DNA from 2 places in the Kocuria sp. CCUG 69068 genome. Region 2 is predicted to be linked to the other one. Evidence: predicted binding sites of a transcription regulator. Region 2 holds the regulator's gene; the other holds the start of a gene.
The links. The regulator HrcA, encoded in region 2, represses chaperone genes, less so after heat shock. The targets are predictions, from matches to a motif close to TTNGCACTCGNNNNNNNCGAGTGCNAA.

Region 1 (8,968 bases), on a different contig from region 2:
ATACCGGGGCCGCCACCGCCCCGGCCCGTTCCGTCCGGGGCGGGCGGGACCGGCGGCGGACTGGCTAGAGTGGGCGCATGAGCGCTTCCTCCACCGAGACCCGACCCCTCGCCGTCGTCACCGGGGCCACCGGAGGCATCGGCCGCGCGTGCGTGGTGGACCTCGCCCGCGACCACGACGTCCTGGCCCTGGGCCGGGACGCCGGCCGGCTGGCCGAGCTCTCCGGCCTCCCGCACGTCACCGTCCGCGCCGCCGACCTGACCGACGTCGCGGCCCTGCCGTCCGTGGTGGCCGGCCTGGACCGGGTCGACGTCCTGGTGCACTCGGCGGCCGTGGCCGGGCGCACCACGGTGGAGGCCGCCTCCGTGGCGGACTGGCGGGCCCAGCTCGAGCTCAACGTGGTGGTCCCCGCGGAGCTGACCCGGCTCCTGCTGCCGGCCCTGCGAGCGGCCCGGGGGAAGGTCGTGTTCCTCAACTCCGGCTCGGGGCTCAACGCCCGCGCCGGGGACGCCGTCTACGCGGCCTCGAAGTTCGCCCTGCGCGCGCTCGCCGACTCGCTCCGCCAGGAGGTCGAGGCCGACGGCGTCGTGGTCAGCTCGGTGCACCCCGGCCCGGTCGACACGCAGATGCAGCGGGACATCCAGGCGGGCCTGGGTCACGAGTACGTCCCGGAGCGCTACCTCCGGCCGGAGTCCGTGGCCGCGGCGGTGCGCGCCGTCGTGGACGCGGGCGAGGACGCGCAGCTGACCACCCTCTCCCTGCGGCCGCGGGCCGAGTCGCGGTGACCGGCGAGGACGCGGTGCCCGAGGACGCGGTGCCCGCGGACGCCCGGCCCGGCGACGACGCCGCCCTCGGCGCGGAGCCGGTGCCGGACGGGGAGGCCGCCCCCGGCGGGAAAGACCCCGGCGAGGGGACCGGCCTGGACGCCGTGGACCGCGAGATCCTCTCGCTCGAGAACCTGCAGTGGAAGTACCAGGGGGCCAAGGAGATGGAGATCCGCCGCCGCCTGAACCTCTCGCCCACCCACTACTACCAGCGGCTCAACGTCCTGATCGACACCCGCGCAGCCCTCGAGCACGACCCGATGCTCGTGGCCAGGCTGCGCCGGCAGCGAGGAGACCACGGATGACCCAGTACCCGCACGACGAGTTCGACGACGTCCCCGAGGACGGGCCTCGACAGGGCGCCCACCGCGGTGTCCGGCCGACCGTCCGCGTGGGCGCCCGGGAGCTCACCGCCATCGTCCTGGCCGGGGTGCTGACCCTCGGCGTCGGGGTGTTCGCGTTCCTCAACGCCCCGGGCGAGGCCGCCCCGGCGCCGGGCGCCACGTCCACGGGGTCCTGAGCCGGCCCGGTCCTCGAGGCGTCCCCCATCGGGCTCCGGTCCCGGAGCCCGACCGCTCCGACGCCGTTCACCACGACGTCGTCCACCACGACGTCGTCCACCCCTGACGCCACCGGAAGGAACCACCGTGCAGATCGAAGGAAGCCGAGTCCGCGTGCGCGACTGGACCGAGGAGGACCTCGTCGACTACGAGGCGTGGATCATGCCGCCCGCCGGCGGCGGCGAGCACGAGTGGCAGCGCACGGACGGCCCGTTCTACCCGAACTTCACCGCCGAGGGCGCCCAGCGCTGGCTCGGCACCCTCCGGGAGCACGTGACGGCCGGGGACTGGCCGGACCCGCGCGAGACGATGGTGATCGCCGACGCCGCCGACGACCGGTTCATCGGGCAGGTGTCCTGGTACTGGTCGGAGAAGCCCACCGAGGACCCCGGTGACGGCACGCACCTGCTGCCGCTGCGCTCCCTGGGCATCACCGTGTACTCCCCGGAGCACTGGAGCGGCGGCTACGGCACCGAGGCGATGCGCCTGTGGATCGACTACCTCTTCGCCCACTCCGACTCCCACCGCCTCGACCTGGAGACGTGGAGCGGCAACGCGGGCATGTGCCGCGTGGCGGTGAAGCTGGGCTTCACCGAGGAGGCCAGGATCCGCCGGGCCCGCAGGGTCGGCGGCGAGTACTACGACCGGATGGTCTACGGCGTCCTGCGCGAGGAGTGGCAGGGCTGAGCGGAATCGGCTCAGGGGTTTGCACTCTCCGGGGACGAGTGCCAAGATTGCGATTAGCACTCAGTCGTGTGGACTGCTAATGGCTCGGTCCCCGGCCCGACCCGGGCAGCCACCGGCACAGGAGTGACACCTCAACCACCACGGTGAGGTGCCGCACGGCGTCGGGAAGAGTCCGCCGTCGTGCGCGCCGTCCGTCGCGGGCACCGTGGAGGTCGACCGTTTGTCTACCGTCCAGGAGGGACGAAGTCACATGGCAAAGATGATTGCTTTCGACGAAGAGGCACGCCGCGGACTCGAGCGGGGCCTGAACACCCTGGCCGACGCCGTCAAGGTCACCCTCGGCCCGCGCGGCCGCAATGTGGTCCTCGAGAAGGCCTGGGGCGCCCCCACGATCACCAACGACGGCGTGTCCATCGCCAAGGAGATCGAGCTCGACGAGCCGTTCGAGAAGATCGGCGCCGAGCTCGTCAAGGAGGTCGCCAAGAAGACCGACGACATCGCCGGCGACGGCACCACCACCGCCACCGTGCTCGCCCAGGCGCTCGTCAAGGAGGGCCTGCGCAACGTGGCCGCCGGCGCCGACCCGCTGAGCCTCAAGCGCGGCATCGAGAAGGCCGTCGCCGCGGTCACCGAGGAGCTGCTGGCCTCCGCCAAGGAGGTCGAGACCGAGGAGCAGATCGCCGCCACGGCGTCGATCTCCGCCGGCGACCCCGAGATCGGCCGCCTCATCGCCCAGGCGATGGAGAAGGTCGGCAAGGAGGGCGTGATCACGGTCGAGGAGTCCAACACCTTCGGGCTGGACCTCGAGCTGACCGAGGGCATGCGCTTCGACAAGGGCTACCTCTCGGGCTACTTCGTCACCGACGCCGACCGCCAGGAGGCCGTCCTCGAGGATCCCTACATCCTCGTGGTCAACTCCAAGATCTCCGCGGTCAAGGACCTGGTCCCCGTGCTCGAGAAGGTCATGCAGGCCGGCAAGCCGCTGCTGATCATCGCCGAGGACGTCGAGGGCGAGGCCCTGGCGCTGCTGGTGCTCAACAAGATGCGCGGCTCCATCAAGTCCGTGGCCGTCAAGGCCCCCGGCTTCGGCGACCGCCGCAAGGCGCAGCTGGCCGACATCGCCATCCTCACCGGTGGCCAGGTCATCACCGAGGAGGTCGGGCTCTCCCTCGAGACCGCCACCGTGGACCTGCTGGGCCAGGCCCGCAAGGTCGTCGTGACGAAGGACGAGACCACCATCGTCGACGGCGCCGGCACCGCCGAGGAGATCGAGGGCCGCGTGGCCCAGATCCGCGCCGAGATCAACAACTCGGACTCGGACTACGACCGCGAGAAGCTGCAGGAGCGCCTGGCCAAGCTGGCCGGCGGCGTGGCCGTCCTCAAGGCCGGTGCCGCCACCGAGGTCGAGCTCAAGGAGCGCAAGCACCGCATCGAGGACGCCGTGCGCAACGCCAAGGCCGCCGTGGAGGAGGGCATCGTCGCCGGCGGCGGCGTGGCCCTGATCCAGGCCGGCCAGAAGGCGTTCGACAAGCTGCAGCTCACCGGCGACGAGGCCACCGGCGCGAACATCGTGAAGGTCGCCATCGACGCCCCGCTGAAGCAGATCGCGATCAACTCCGGCCTCGAGGCCGGCGTGGTCGTGGACAAGGTCCGCGGTCTGGCCCAGGGCCACGGCCTCAACGCCGCCACCGGCGAGTACGAGGACCTGATGGCCGCCGGCATCAACGACCCGGTCAAGGTGACCCGGTCCGCGCTGCAGAACGCGGCGTCCATCGCCGGGCTGTTCCTCACCACCGAGGCCGTCGTCGCCGACAAGCCGGAGCCCGCGGGCGCCGGTGCCGGTGCCGACGACGGCATGGGCGGCATGGGCGGCATGATGTGATCGACGGCTGACCCGTCGAGCGTGCCCAGCACGCATCCGGCACGGGCCGGGCACCTCGCGGAGGTGCCCGGCCCGTCGTCGTCCCGCACCTGGTGCCGCAGGGCCGGAAGTGGTGTTCAATCGTGAGCACCAGCTGCCGGAGGAGGTGCCGTGGACGTCGTCGTGTGGGACGCGGTCCCCGTCCAGGTCGCGCTCGTGCTGATCGCCTTCGGGCTCACCTCGCTGGTGGGCCTCGAACGGCGGCTGCGGCGCAAGAGCGCCGGGCTGCGCACGCACGCCCTGGTCGGCACCGGATCGGCGGTGTTCACCCTCGTGTCCGCCTACGGCTTCGGTGTCCTGCCCGGCATCGACGCCGGTCCCGACCCCTCCCGCGTGGCGGCCCAGATCATCACGGGCATCGGCTTCCTGGGCGCGGGCGTGATCTTCACGAACCGGGACGTGGTGCACGGCCTGACGACGGCTGCGAGCATCTGGCTCTCCGCGGCCATCGGGATGGCCTGCGGGGCCGGGCTCGTGCCGCTCGCCGTCGTCGCCACGGGCCTGCACTTCGTCTCCGCGATCCTGCTGACCCCGCTCTCCCGCCGCCTGCCCGGGATGGTGGCCCCGCAGGGACTCCGGCTGCGCTACGAGGACGGGCACGGCGTGCTGCGGGAGGTCCTGACGGTGGTCGACGAGCTGCAGCTGAGCGCCTCCGTGGTCTCGAGCCGGACGGTCGAGGGGTCCGAGGGCACCGAGGTGGAGCTGCTCCTGCGGCTCGAGGGCAAGACGGACCTGCGCACGGCGGCCGTGCAGGTGTCGAGGGTCGCCGGGGTGCGCGACGTCGCCCAGCAGCAGCTCGAGCAGGAGCCCGGCGACTGAGCCGGTGGTGCACGCGGCCCGTGGTGCACGCGGCCCGTGGCGCACGGCGTCCGGGCGCCGTGAAAAGATGAGTGCCATGACGATCACTGCTGCCGCCGACGGCTCCGCGCTGGGCAATCCCGGTCCCGCGGGATGGGCCTGGTACATCGACGACAACACCTGGCGGGCCGGCGGGTGGCCGCACGGCACCAACAACATGGGCGAGCTCAAGGCCGTCCTGGACCTGCTCGAGGCCACGGCACACCGCCCCGACGAGCCCCTGCGGGTGCTGTGCGACAGCCAGTACGTCATCAACTCGATCACGAAGTGGATGCCCGGCTGGAAGAAGAAGGGCTGGAAGAAGAGGGACGGCAAGCCCGTCCTCAACGTGGAGCTCATGAAGGCCCTGGACGCCGCGATGGCGGGCCGCGACGTGCGCTTCGAGTGGGTCAAGGGCCACGCCGGCCACGAGCTCAACGAGGCCGCCGACATCCGTGCCCGGGCCGTGGCCACGGCGTTCCAGACCGGTCGCCCCGCGCCCGAGGGACCCGGGTTCGACGGCGCCGCCCGGCACCCGGACGGAGCGGGCACCCGGACCCCGGCCCGGGAGCTGCTGGACGCCCCGGAGCCGGTGGACGCCGCGCCGCTGGTGGAGGCCCCAGGGCCGGGGGAGGACGAGGATCCCGGCGCGTTCGAGGACCGGCACGACCCCGATCTGCTGAGCGAGCTGCTCGCCCACGAGGAGGAGCTCGCCCGCGGCCGCACGGCGGGGGAGACCGTCCAGGAACTCGAGCGGGACCTGCTCCGCCCGGAGGTCAGGGCGGACCCGGGCCGGCTGGGCCAGCTGCTGCACGAGGCCTTCGCCGAGGTCGGTGCCTCGGGGTCGTGGCGCTCCCGGGCGGACGTCCTCGACCGGCTGCCCCGCGAACCCGGGCTCGGCGCGGTGGACGTGCACGTGCTGGAGGCCACCGAGCTCGGCCCCGCGGCCGTGCACCTTGTCTACCGGCTCACGGCGGGGGACCGCACGAGCCTGCGCAGCTCCCTGTGGGTCCGGGAGGACTCCCGCAACGAGCTGGGGCCCTGGCAGCTGCGCTTCCACCAGGGCACCTACGAGTCCTGACGGGCCCGCTCACACCTCCGGGGCGTCGTCGGCGGGCTCGATGCCCGGCACGCGCACGGTCATCGTCGCCCCGCCGCCGGGGGTCTCGGTGAGCCGCACCGTGCCGTCGTGCTGCTGGACGATCGCGGCCACGATGGACAGCCCCAGCCCCGTCCCGCCGGTCTCGCGCGTGCGGGAGGAGTCGGCCCGGTAGAAGCGCTCGAAGACGCGCTCCGCGTCCTCGCCCTGGATGCCCGGGCCGTGGTCGCGCACCTGCAGGACGGCGTTGAAGGAGTCGTCGACCGAGCGCTCCACGCCCACCGCGATCTCGATCGGCGTGCCCTCCGGGGTGTAGCGCAGGGCGTTGGTCACGAGGTTCGCCACGACCTGGCGCAGCCGGAACTCGTCGCCGTGCACCCATGCCGAGACCGGGCCCCCGCCCCCCAGACCGCCGACCTCGATCCGCCGGTCGGGGGCGGAGGCGCGGGCGTCCCCGGCCGCGTCGAACGCGAGGTGGAGCAGGTCCACGTCGACGTTCTCCGCGGGCCGCCGCTCGTCGAGGCGCGCGAGCATCAGCAGGTCCTCCACGAGCTGCGTCATCCGCTTCGCCTCCGACTCGATCCGGGACATCGCCCCGGCCACGTCCTCGGGCTCCTGCAGGGCGCCGTGCCGGTAGAGCTCCGAGTAGCCCCGGATGGTCACCAGGGGCGTGCGCAGCTCGTGGGAGGCGTCGGCCACGAACCGCCGGAGCTTGGTCTCGGACCGGGTGCGGGCGTCGAAGGCGTCCTCGATGTGGCCGAGCATCGCGTTGAGCGACGCCGAGAGCTGGCCGATCTCGGTCTGCCGGTTGTAGCCCTCCATGCGCTGGGAGAGGTCGCCCTCGGCGATCCGGGCGGCGGTCTGCTCCACCCGGTGCAGGGGCGCGAACGCCCGGGTGACCAGGATCCAGCCGACCGCCATGGCCGCGAACAGGGTCGCCACCCCGAAGCTCAGCGTCAGGAGGGTCACCGCGCTGAGCATCGCGTTCATGTCGTCGAGCGGCTCGGCGACCGCCACTACGAGGTTCAGCCGTTCCGTCTCGGCCGCGACCACCCGCCACCGGCGGTCCGGGGCGTCCACGGAGCCCACGGTCGTCGGCTCGAAGGGGTTCTCCCGCACGTGCTCGAGGTCGACCTGCGACAGGTCCGGCCGCCGCTCGAGCACGCCCTCCGGGGTGTGCACCGCCTCGGCGAGGGTCTCGCCGTCGGCGTCGAGCAGGAACCCGGCGTGCGGCACCTGGACGCCCTGAGCCCCGCCCATGTCTGCGACCAGCACGGTGGAGACCGGCCGGACGGAGTCCCGCAGCCCGCGGTCGATGTCGTTCAGGAGCGAGGTGCGCAGCACCGAGATCGCCACGAAGCTCGTCACCAGGATGGACAGCGCCAGGAGCAGGCCCGTGAGCACCATGAGCTGCGAGCGCAGCGATGCCGAGCGCCACCGGGAGGACAGGGTGTGCATCCCGGGGCCGGGTCAGTGGTTCTTGTGCTGGGAGCGCAGGAGGTAGCCGACGCCGCGCTTGGTGTGGATCAGCGGGGGCAGCTCGGGGTCGTTGTCGATCTTCCGGCGCAGGTAGGAGATGTAGGACTCCACGATCGAGGCGTCCCCGTTGAAGTCGTACTCCCACACGTGGTCGAGGATCTGCGCCTTGGACAGCACGCGGTTCGGGTTGAGCATGAGGTAGCGCAGCAGCTTGAACTCGGTGGGGGACAGGTCGATCTCCCGCTCGCCCCGGAACACCTCGTGCGCGTCGTCGTCGAGGACCAGGTCGTCCACGCGCAGCCGGGAGTCGTCCTCCTCGGCGGGCTGCGTGCGGCGCAGGACCGCGCGGATGCGGGCGACGACCTCGTCGAGGCTGAAGGGCTTGGTGACGTAGTCGTCGCCGCCCACGGTCAGACCGGTGACCTTGTCCTCGGTCTCGTCCTTCGCCGTGAGGAAGAGGATGGGGAAGTGCTGCCCGGACGCGCGCAGCTTGCGGGTCACGGTGAAGCCGTCCATGTCCGGGAGCATGACGTCGAGCACCGCGAGGTCCGGGTTCTCGGACTCCGCCTTGGCCAGGGCGTCACGGCCGTTGGCGGCGGTGACCACCTCGAAGCCGGCGAAGCGCAGGGACGTCGCCAGCAGCTCGAGGATGTTGGGCTCGTCGTCGACGACGAGCAGTTTCGCTTCGGGGTTGTCGTTCTTCACGCCGCTCATTTTCTCGGAACACCCTGAACGCCGGCTGAACGGCGCTCACCGGTCCTCGGGGAGTTCGCCGGGGGCCTCGACGGCGGCGGCGTCGACGATCCGGTAGGCGTAGCCCTGCTCCGCGAGGAAGCGGCGGCGCCGGGCCGCGTAGTCGGCGTCCACGGTGTCGCGGGCCACCACGGTGTAGAAGGTCGCCGGGCGGCCGTCGTGCTTGGGCCGCAGCAGTCGGCCCAGGCGCTGCGCCTCCTCCTGGCGGGAGCCGAAGGCCCCCGAGACCTGCACCGCGACCGAGGCCTCCGGCAGGTCCACCGAGAAGTTCGCGACCTTGGAGACCACGAGCACCGGCAGCTCCCCGGCCCGGAACGCGGCGAAGAGCTTCTCCCGCCGGGCCGTGCCGGTGCTGCCGTTGAGCACCGGGGCGGCCAGCAGCGCGCCCAGCTCGTCGAGCTGGTCCAGGAACTGCCCGATCACGAGCACCGGCTCCCCGCGGTGGCGGGCCACGAGCCGGGCCACGACGTCGAGCTTGTGCGCGGAGGACGAGGCGAGGCGGTGCCGGTCGGCGTCCTCCGCGGAGGCGTAGGCCATCCGGTCCGCGAGGGGCAGCTCCACCCGGACCTCGACGCAGTCGGCGGGGGCGATGTGGCCCTGGGCCTCGATCTCCCGCCACGGCGCGTCGTAGCGCTTCGGGCCGATGAGGGAGAACACCTCGCCCTCGCGTTGGTCCTCGCGCACCAGGGTGGCCGTCAGGCCCAGCCGGCGCCGCGCCTGCAGCTCGGCGGTCATCCGGAACACGGGGGCGGGCAGCAGGTGCACCTCGTCGTAGACGATCAGCCCCCAGTCGTGCCCGTCGAGCAGC
Region 2 (9,540 bases):
TCCTTGGCCTGCAGCGCCTGGACGGCCTTCGCCATGGCCAGGTAGGTCTTGCCGGTGCCGGCGGGACCGATGCCGAAGACCACGGTGTGCTCGTCGATGGCATCCACGTAGGTCTTCTGGTGCAGCGTCTTGGGGCGGATCTTGCGGCCGCGGCCGGAGAGGATGTTCTGGGTCAGGGCGCCGCTGGGGCGGGCGGTGAGGTCCCTGCCGATCAGCTCGAGCAGCTGGGTGATGACCTGCGGGGTGACCGCGGTCTCGCGGCCGGCCAGGACCTTCAGCTCGTCGAAGAGGGTGGCGACGATCTGCACGGGCCCGCTGGGGCCCTCGATGCCGAGCTCGAGACCGCGCGGGCTGGTCGTGAGGCCGGGGAACGCCGTCTCCACCTGGCGCAGGGTGTCGTCCCCGGAGCCGAGGCACCGGACCATCGTCTCGCGGTCGGGGAAGGTGATGACGGTGCGGGCCGTCAGGGGGTGCGTGGTGCCGGGCAGCGTCTCAGTCATGGGTCCGGCCGCGCGGGCCGTGCTCTCGCTCTCTCGTGGGTCGCCGTGGTAGGGACGGCGGACGGGACTCGTCCTCACCCCAGGGTACCGCGCGGCTCCGGCACCGGAGGTCGCCCGCCGCACATTGCGATTTGGTATCGGTCACGCCCGCCGGGGCTCCTCGGCTGGGGGCGTCCACGGGCCCTGTGCTGGAATGGTCCGGTCCTCCGGCAGGGGGACAGGTGCGGCCTCCCCCGGTGCCGGCACCGCCCCACCCGATCCCGGAAAGCCGAGGTGCGCGTCCCCCCATGGCCACTGCCCGTTCCCGGCCCCGGTCCGCCCGCGGCCGGCTCCCCGTGCTCGCCCTGTCCGCCGTGGGCGCCCTGGTCCTCGGCGCGTGCGGCACCGGTCCGGAGCCCGCCCTCGAGGGCACGGTCAGCGCGTCGGGCGCCGCGCCGGCCGCGTCCACCACGGCGAGCACCGCGGACGGCCGGGTGGCCACCACGAAGCTGCCCGTCTACTGGGTGGGCCGCGCGGACGGCGAGGAGCGGCTGTTCCGCGAGTTCCGGGACGCCTCCGAGGCGGCCGCGGCCGTGGACCCCATCGCGGCGGCGGCGGCGCTGATGACCGGGGCGACCCCGGAGGACCCGGACTACCGGACGCTGTGGTCCCCGGTGGACCGGGTGGGCGCCTCGACGTCCCCGGGCGGGACCATCACCGTGGACCTGCCGTCCGAGGCCTTCCGCCCGGACCTGGACGACCGCGAGGTCCGGCTGGCCCTCCAGCAGCTCGCGCACACCGTGACCGCCACGGCGGCCACGGCGGGCCTGCTGCCGGAGGGCTCCGCGGCCGAGGTCGTGGTGCTCGTGGACGGCCGGCCCGACGAGGAGGTCTTCGGCTCCGTGCGCCTCGACGGCCCTCTCCGCCCCGACGAGGCGCTGGAGGCCCCGCTCTGGCTCGACGAGCCCCGGCAGGACGAACGGTCCGAGGGGACCCTCACCCTCTCGGGACGGGCGCTGGACGAGGTGCGGGACTGCCGGTGGACCGTGGCCGGACCGGACGGGGAGCGCGTCTCGAGCGGCACGGCGGACGAGGTCCCGCGGGGCGACGGGACCGCCGGGTTCCGGGCCGAGCTCGAGCTGGAGCCGGGCCCCTACGTGGTGACGGTCGTCGGCCGGGACGCCGAGGGCGGGACCGTGCGCGACGACAAGGACGTGGAGGTCGTCCCCGGCTGAACCGGACGTCCGGGGCTCAGGGGGTCCCGGACGCCCAGCGGCCGAGTGCGGCGCTGAGCACCGCCAGCGCGGCCGGTCCGGCGGTGGAGCTGCGCAGCACCTCCGGGCCGAGCCGGACCGCGAGGGCCCCCGCCCCGGCCAGGACCTCGAGCTCCGCCGGCGCGACGCCCCCCTCGGGGCCCACCACCAGAACGATCCGCTCGGCGCCCGCCCACGGGGCACCGGGGGTGCCGGCGGCGCCGGCCAGGTCGGCGAGGGACTCGTGCGCCTCCTCGTGCAGGACGAGGCCGCGGGTCCCCGGCTCCCCGAGCAGGCGGGCGAGCTCAGGGGTGGCGGACAGGGGCAGCACCTCGGGCCAGACCGCCCGCCGCGACTGCTTGGCGGCCGCCGCGACGGTGTGCACCCACTTCTCGTGGCTCTTGGCGGCGCGCTCCTTCTTCCACCGCACGATCGAGCGGTCGGCCTGCCAGGGCACCACGGCGTCGACGCCCAGCTCGGTGGCCGTCTCCACGGCCAGCAGGTCCCGGTCGCCCTTCGCGAGGGCCTGGACGAGGACCAGCCGGGGCGTGCGGGCGGGCTCGGTGGTCACCGAGACCACGCCGACCTCCATGCTGTCCCGGTCCCCCGCGCGCAGCTCCCCGGTGGCCCGGGTCCCCGCACCGTCGACGAGCTCGAGCCGCTCACCGGGCGCGAGCCGGCGCACGGTGACGGCGTGCCGGGCCTCCGGGCCGGTGACGGTGAGCGCCGCCCCGGGACCGAGACCGGCGAGCCGGCCCGGCTCGACCTTGAAGACCGGCAGGCTCACAGGTCGGAGAACCGGTCCTTGAGCCGGGAGAAGAAGCCGCCGGAGCCGGCCGGGGAGTTCAGGGTGGTGCCGGTGGACTGGTCCTCGCCGCGCAGCCGGGACAGCTGCTCGAGCAGCTCGCGCTGCTCGTCGTCGAGCGCCGTGGGGGTCTCGACCTCGAGGTGGACGAACAGCTCGCCCCGGCCGCCGCCGCGCAGCCGGGTGGCACCGAGCTCGTGCAGGGTCACGGTGTGGCCGGTCTGCGTGCCGGGGCCGACGGGCACCTCGCGCTCGCCGTCGAAGGTCTCGAGGGTCACAGTGGTGCCGAGGGCCGCGGAGGTCATGGGCACCCGGACGCGGGCGTGCAGGTCGTCGCCCTGGCGCTCGAACGTGGGGTCGGGATCGACCTTGAGCTCGACGTAGAGGTCGCCGTTCGGCCCGCCTGCGGTGCCGGCCTCGCCCTGACCCGAGAGGCGGATCCGGTTGCCGGTCGAGACGCCGGCGGGGATCTTGACGGTCAGCGGGCGGCGGTCGCGCACGCGGCCCTCGCCGTAGCACTCGTGGCACGGGTGCTTGATGACGGTGCCGAAGCCCTGGCAGGTGGCGCACGGCGCCGCCGTGACCACGGTCCCGAGGATCGACTGGACCTGGCGCTGCACCTGGCCGGATCCGTGGCAGACGTCGCAGGTCTCGGGCTGGGTGCCCGCCTGGCAGCAGGTGCCGTCGCAGGTGGGACAGACCACGGCGGTGTCCACGGTGATCTTCTTCTCCGTGCCGAAGACCGCGTCCCGGAGGGTGACCCGGACGTTGATCAGGGCGTCCTGGCCCTGGCGGGTGCGGGACGCGGGTCCGCGCCGGCCGGAGCCGGCGCCGCCGGCGCCCTGGAAGAAGGTGTCGAAGATGTCGGCGAAGCCGAACCCCGTGCCGGGGAAGCCCCCGCCGAAGCCGGTGTCGGTGCCGTTCTCGTTGCCGGTCGCATCGTAGACGCGCCGCTTCTCGGGGTCGGAGAGGACGTCGTTGGCGTGGGAGAGGCGCTTGAAGTCCTCGGCGGCCTCCGGGCCGGGGTTGACGTCGGGGTGCAGCCGGCGGGCCTTCTTGCGGTAGGCCTTCTTGATCTCTTCCTGGCTGGCGTCCCGGGACACGCCCAGGGTCTCGTAGTGATCGCTCACCGTGGTCCGTTCTGTCGAGAGGTCTGTGGTGGGTTTCGCTGGTGGGCCCCGGGGACGGGGCCCGCGGGGGCTCAGCCCCCGAGGATACGGGAGAGGTAGCGGGCGACGGCGCGCACGGCGGCCATCGTGGACGGGTAGTCCATGCGCATGGGGCCCACGACCCCCACCTTGGACTGCGGCCCGTAGCCGGTGGCGACGACGGCGGCCTCGGACAGGGGGCCCTCGGCGTTCTCCGTGCCGATCCGCACGGCCACCCCGCGGGCGTCCTGCTCCATCTCGGAGAGCAGCCGGAGCATCACCACCTGCTCCTCGAGGGCCTCGAGGACCGGGCCGATGCTCAGGTGGAAGTCCCCGGTGGAGCGGGCGAGGTTGGCGGTGCCGGCCATGACCATGCGGTGCTCGGCCCCGCCCGCCGCGAGGGCGCCGACGGCCTCCGCCACGGCGGCGGCGGCCGACTGCAGCGGCGGGGCGGTGGCCGCGGTCATCACGGCGAGGGCGTCCGGCACCGCGGTCAGGGAGCGCCCGACCACGGCGGCCAGCACCCGGGCGCGCAGCTCGAGCAGCTGGGACTCCTCGAGCGGCGCCCGCAGCACGGCGACGCGCTGCGCCACCCGGCCGTTGGTCGGGATGAGCACCACCAGCACCCGGCCGGCGCCGAGGTCCACGACCTCGACGTGGCGCACGGTGACCCCGGAGGCGTGCGGGTACTGCACGACCGCGACCTGCTGGGTGAGCTGCGCGAGCAGCCGCACGGTGCGCTCCATGACGTCGTCGATGTCCGCGGCGTCGTCCAGCAGCCGCTGGATGGCCCGCCGTTCCGGGCCCGAGAGCGGCTTGACGGCCGCGATCTGGTCGACGAACGTGCGGTAGCCCTTGTCCGTGGGGATCCGGCCCGAGCTCGTGTGGGGGGCCGTGATCAGGCCCTCCTCCTCGAGCGCGGCCATGTCGTTGCGCACGGTGGCCGACGAGACGCCGAGCCGGTGCCGGTCCACGAGGGCCTTGGAGCCGACCGGCTCGCGGAAGTGCACGTAGTCCTCCACGATGGCCTGCAGGATCTGCAGTCGTCTCGGATGGTTCACGTCGCTCCTCCCCGGTTCGTCCACGCCCCCGAAGATGCCCTGGCACTCGGGTGGCCACAGTGCCAACGGCGTCCAGTGTAGCCCCCGTGTCCGACGGCCGGTCGCCCCCGCGGTTTGGTACGCTTCCGGCTGATCCGCGCCGGACGCGCGGCACCGCGACCCGGGAGGACGACCATGAGCCACCACGGCTGGGGGCCGCGCAGCCTCGACGACGACGCCCTCGCCCGCCGCCGGCCGGTCTCCGCGGAGGTCCCGGTCGCCCCGGGGATGATCCTGGAGGACGTCGCGACCGGCTGGGTCGGCGCGGTCGTGTCCCTGGAGACCATCGGCGGGATGCGCGTGCTGGGACTCGAGGACCGGAGGGGGCGGGTCAAGGCGTTCCCCCTGGGACCGGGGTTCCTGCTCGAGGGCGAGCCCGTGGTCGTCGTCGAGCCCCGCCGGGCCCCCGCGGCGCGCAAGCCCTCCCGCACGCGCTCGGGCTCCGTGGCCGTCGAAGGGCTGCGCGCGAGCACCGCCAAGGCCTCCCGGGTGTGGGTCGAGGGCTACCACGACGCCGAACTGGTGGCCAAGGTGTGGGGCCACGACCTGGCGGTCGAGGGCATCGTCGTGGAGCCGCTGCACGGCATCGACGACCTGCCCGCCGCCGTGCGGGAGTTCGGGCCGGGCCCCGGGCGGCGGCTCGGCATCCTCGTCGACCACCTCGTGGCCGGCTCCAAGGAGTCGAGGATCGCCGCGGAGACCATGCGCCTGCCCGGCGCAGCGGGCAACGTCCTGGTGCTGGGCCACCCGTACGTCGACATCTGGCAGGCGGTCAGGCCGCGCACCCTCGGCATCGACGCCTGGCCCGTGGTCCCGCGGGGCACGGACTGGAAGACCGGCACCGCCGCCGCCCTCGGGTGGCCGCACCGCACCCCCGGCGACCTCGGCCGGGCCTGGCAGCACATCCTGTCCCGCGTGGACAGCTACGCCGACCTCGAGCCGTCCCTGCTGGGCCGGGTCGAGGAGCTCATCGACTTCCTCACCGCCCCCGGGGCCTGACCCGGCGCCCCGCGTGCACGGGCAACGCCCAGCAGATCGTCACAAAGGCACACGTGCGCGGGGCCGATCCTCCGCCTCCGGGCCGGTCGGTAGGATGGTCGTGTCCCACCCACCGTCCGCGGCCCCGCCGCGGTCCCACCGCCGAAGGACATCCGTGCCCGTGCAGACCGACCCCCGACCGAGCCGCGACGACGCCGGGGCCCCGTTCGAGGGCCTCTCCCCCGTGGCCCAGCCGCTGACCGTCACCGAGGACCACCAGTGGGCGACCCTGGCGCACTTCGGCGGCGTCATCGGCTTCCTCCCCTCGTTCCTCGTCCACCGCGTCTTCCGCGGGCGCGGCCCGTTCACGGAGCAGGAGTCGATGGAGGCCATGAACTTCACCCTGCTGCCGACCCTCGTGGTGGTCACCGGGATCCTGTTCGCCCCGGTGCCGTTCATCGGCTGGTTCTTCGCGCTCGCCGCCGCCGCCGCGTGGCTGCTGCTCGCCGTCGGCTCCCTGATCGGCGGGGTCCGGGTCAACCGCGGCGAACCGCACCTCTACCGCTTCAACACCCGGCTCTACGACCGGCTCGTCGAGCGCCTCCGCGAGCGGTCCCGGGGGCGCGCCGCGCGCGGCTGATCCCGGTCCGCGCCGGGGACGTCCCTGACGGACGCATCCGTTCCTCGTGCGGGCGCCCCGGCCGGGGTGCCCCCGTCAGGCGAGCAGCCGCCGCACCACGGCGTCGCCGAGGAGCCGGCCCCGCAGGGTCAGCACCAGCGAGCCGCGCAGCGCCGCCGCGGGCTCCACCAGCCCGTCGGCGATCAGCCCGGCCACCGCGGTCCGCCCGCCGCCGGCCAGGGCGGTCGTGGGCAGGCCGTCGCGGATCCTGGCCTCCAGCATCACCCGCTCGAGGTGGCGGGTGTCCGCGTCGAGGATCTCGCGCCCGGCCGCCGGCGACTGCCCGGCGCGCACCCGGTTCGTGTAGGGCACGGGGTGCTTGAGGTTCCACCAGCGCGTCCCGCCCACGTGCGAGTGCGCCCCGGGCCCGATCCCCCACCAGTCCTGGTTGCGCCAGTAGGCGAGGTTGTGCCGGCTGCGGTGGGCACCGGCGTCCGCGCCCTCGGCGGGCCGGGCCCAGTTGCTCACCTCGTACCACTCGAAGCCGGCCTCGGCGAGGACCCGGTCCGCGAGCTCGTACTTGTCGGCCTGGTCGTCCTCGTCGATCGGCGGGACCTCCCCGCGCCGCATCCGCGCCGCGAGCTTCGTGCCGTGCTCGATGATCAGCGAGTACGCGGAGACGTGGTCGGGCTCGTAGCCCACCGCCGTGCGCACCGAGTGCTCCCAGTCGGCCAGGGACTCCCCCGGGGTGCCGTAGATGAGGTCCACGCTGACGCCCAGGCCGGCCTCGCGCGCCCACCGCACGGCCCGCGGCACGTTGTCCGGGTCGTGCGTGCGGTCCAGGACGGCGAGCACGTGCGGGACGGCCGACTGCATCCCGAAGGACACCCGGGTCACCCCCGCCGCCGCGAGCACCGCGAGGGACTCCGGCGTCACGGAGTCCGGGTTGGCCTCGGTGGTCACCTCCGCGCCCGCCGCGAGCCCGAAGCTCTCCGCGGCCTGCGCCAGGACCGCGGCGAGGTCCTCGGCGGGCAGCAGCGTGGGGGTGCCGCCGCCGAAGAACACGCTGTGCAGCGGGCGGGGGGCCACCCCGGAGTCCTCCAGCACCCGGCGCGCCCAGCGGACCTCCGCCGCGGCGTCCCCGGCGTAGGCGTCCTGGGACACCCCCGCCCCGAGCTCCACGGCCGTGTAGGTGTTGAAGTCGCAGTAGCCGCACCGGACCGCGCAGAACGGCACGTGCACGTAGAGGCTGAGCGTGCGGTCGGCGGAGCCCACCGCGGCGGAGGGCGGCAGCAGTCCGTCGAGCGGGCCCGGCAGGCCCTCCGGCTGGGCGGGGGCCACTACTTCTTCTTGTCCTTCGCCCCGGACTCGTCGGAGGACAGCGCCGCGACGAACGCCTCCTGGGGGACCTCCACCCGGCCGACCATCTTCATCCGCTTCTTGCCCTCCTTCTGCTTCTCGAGCAGCTTGCGCTTGCGCGAGATGTCGCCGCCGTAGCACTTGGAGAGCACGTCCTTGCGGATCGCCCGGATGTTCTCGCGGGCGATCACCCGGGAGCCGATGGCCGCCTGGATGGGCACCTCGAACTGCTGCCGCGGGATGAGCTCGCGCAGCTTGCCGGTCATCATCACCCCGTAGGCGTACGCCTTGTCCCGGTGGGTGATCGCGCTGAAGGCGTCCACCGGCTCGCCCTGCAGGAGGATGTCGACCTTCACGAGGTCCGCGGCCTCCTCGCCCTCGGCCTTCCAGTCCAGGGACGCGTAGCCCTTGGTGCGGGACTTGAGCTGGTCGAAGAAGTCGAAGACGATCTCGGCCAGGGGCAGCCGGTAGCGCAGCTCCACCCGGTCCTCGGAGAGGTAGTCCATGCCCTTGAGCTGACCGCGCTTGGACTGGCACAGCTCCATGATCGCGCCGATGAACTCGGACGGGGCCAGCACCGTCGCGGCCACCATGGGCTCGCGGATCTCGGCGATCTTGCCCTCGGGGAACTCGGAGGGGTTCGTGACCGCGCGCTCGGTGCGGTCCTCGAGGGTGACGTTGTAGCTCACGGAGGGCGCCGTGGAGATCAGGTCCAGGTTGAACTCGCGCTCGAGGCGCTCCCGGACGATCTCGAGGTGGAGCAGGCCCAGGAACCCGCACCGGAAGCCGAAGCCCAGGGCCGCGGAGTTCTCGGGCTCGTAGACCAGGGCGGCGTCGTTGAGCTGGAGCTTGTCCAGGGCGTCGCGCAGGACCGGGTAGTCGGAGCCGTCGATGGGGAACAGCCCCGAGAAGACCATCGGCTTGGGGTCCTCGTAGCCGCCCAGGTTCTCGGCCGCCGGCCGCTGGTGGTTGGTCACGGTGTCCCCCACCCGGGACTGGCGCACGTCCTTGACCCCGGTGATGAGGTAGCCCACCTCGCCCACGCCGAGCCCCTCCGTGGGCTTCGGCTCGGGCGAGATGACCCCGATCTCCAGCAGCTCGTGCTGCGCGCCGGTGGACATCATCCGGATCCGCTCCCGCGGGGTCAGCTTGCCGTCGACCACGCGGATGTAGGTGACCACGCCGCGGTAGGTGTCGTAGACGGAGTCGAAGATCATGGCCCGCGAGGGCGCGTCCGCGTCCCCCTGCGGGGCGGGGACCAGCTCCACGATCCGGTCGAGCAGCGCCTCGACGCCCTCACCGGTCTTCCCGGAGACCCGCAGCACGTCCTCGGGGTCCACGCCGATGAGGTTGCCGAGCTCCTGGGCGTACTTCTCCGGCTGGGCCGCGGGCAGGTCGATCTTGTTCAGCACCGGGATGATCGTGAGGTCGTTCTCCATGGCCAGGTACAGGTTCGCCAGGGTCTGCGCCTCGATGCCCTGCGCGGCGTCCACCAGCAGCAGCGCGCCCTCGCAGGCGGCCAGGGACCGGGAGACCTCGTAGGTGAAGTCCACGTGGCCCGGGGTGTCGATCATGTTCAGCGCGTAGTCCGTGCCCCCCACGTTCCAGGGCATCCGCACCGCCTGGGACTTGATGGTGATCCCGCGCTCGCGCTCGATGTCCATCCGGTCCAGGTACTGGGCCTTCATCTCCCGCGTGGTGACCACGCCGGTGGCCTGCAGCATCCGGTCCGCGAGCGTGGACTTCCCGTGGTCGATGTGGGCGATGATGCAGAAGTTTCGGAGGATCGACGGGTCGGT

Region 1: the regulator HrcA is predicted to act here: its motif matches at 2,125-2,151, upstream of groL (chaperonin GroEL).

What each region holds. Positions count from the first base shown of each region.
Region 1 is NZ_PDDL01000066.1:10,768-19,735, forward strand. It holds gene CRM73_RS12670 (SDR family oxidoreductase) at 78-785, shown strand; gene CRM73_RS19960 (DUF3263 domain-containing protein) at 800-1,129, shown strand; gene CRM73_RS12680 (hypothetical protein) at 1,126-1,344, shown strand; gene CRM73_RS12685 (GNAT family N-acetyltransferase) at 1,472-2,071, shown strand; gene groL (chaperonin GroEL) at 2,322-3,953, shown strand; gene CRM73_RS12695 (MgtC/SapB family protein) at 4,104-4,811, shown strand; gene CRM73_RS12700 (RNase H family protein) at 4,888-5,910, shown strand; gene CRM73_RS12705 (cell wall metabolism sensor histidine kinase WalK) at 5,920-7,386, opposite strand; gene CRM73_RS12710 (response regulator transcription factor) at 7,399-8,121, opposite strand; gene CRM73_RS12715 (DNA repair helicase XPB) at 8,158-8,968, opposite strand, start outside.
Region 2 is NZ_PDDL01000041.1:15,036-24,575, forward strand. It holds gene CRM73_RS09745 (PhoH family protein) at 1-500, opposite strand, end outside; gene CRM73_RS09750 (GerMN domain-containing protein) at 788-1,714, shown strand; gene CRM73_RS09755 (16S rRNA (uracil(1498)-N(3))-methyltransferase) at 1,731-2,519, opposite strand; gene dnaJ (molecular chaperone DnaJ) at 2,516-3,667, opposite strand; gene hrcA (heat-inducible transcriptional repressor HrcA) at 3,739-4,746, opposite strand; gene CRM73_RS09770 (DUF3097 domain-containing protein) at 4,921-5,784, shown strand; gene CRM73_RS09775 (DUF4870 domain-containing protein) at 5,939-6,403, shown strand; gene hemW (radical SAM family heme chaperone HemW) at 6,479-7,723, opposite strand; gene lepA (translation elongation factor 4) at 7,723-9,540, opposite strand, start outside.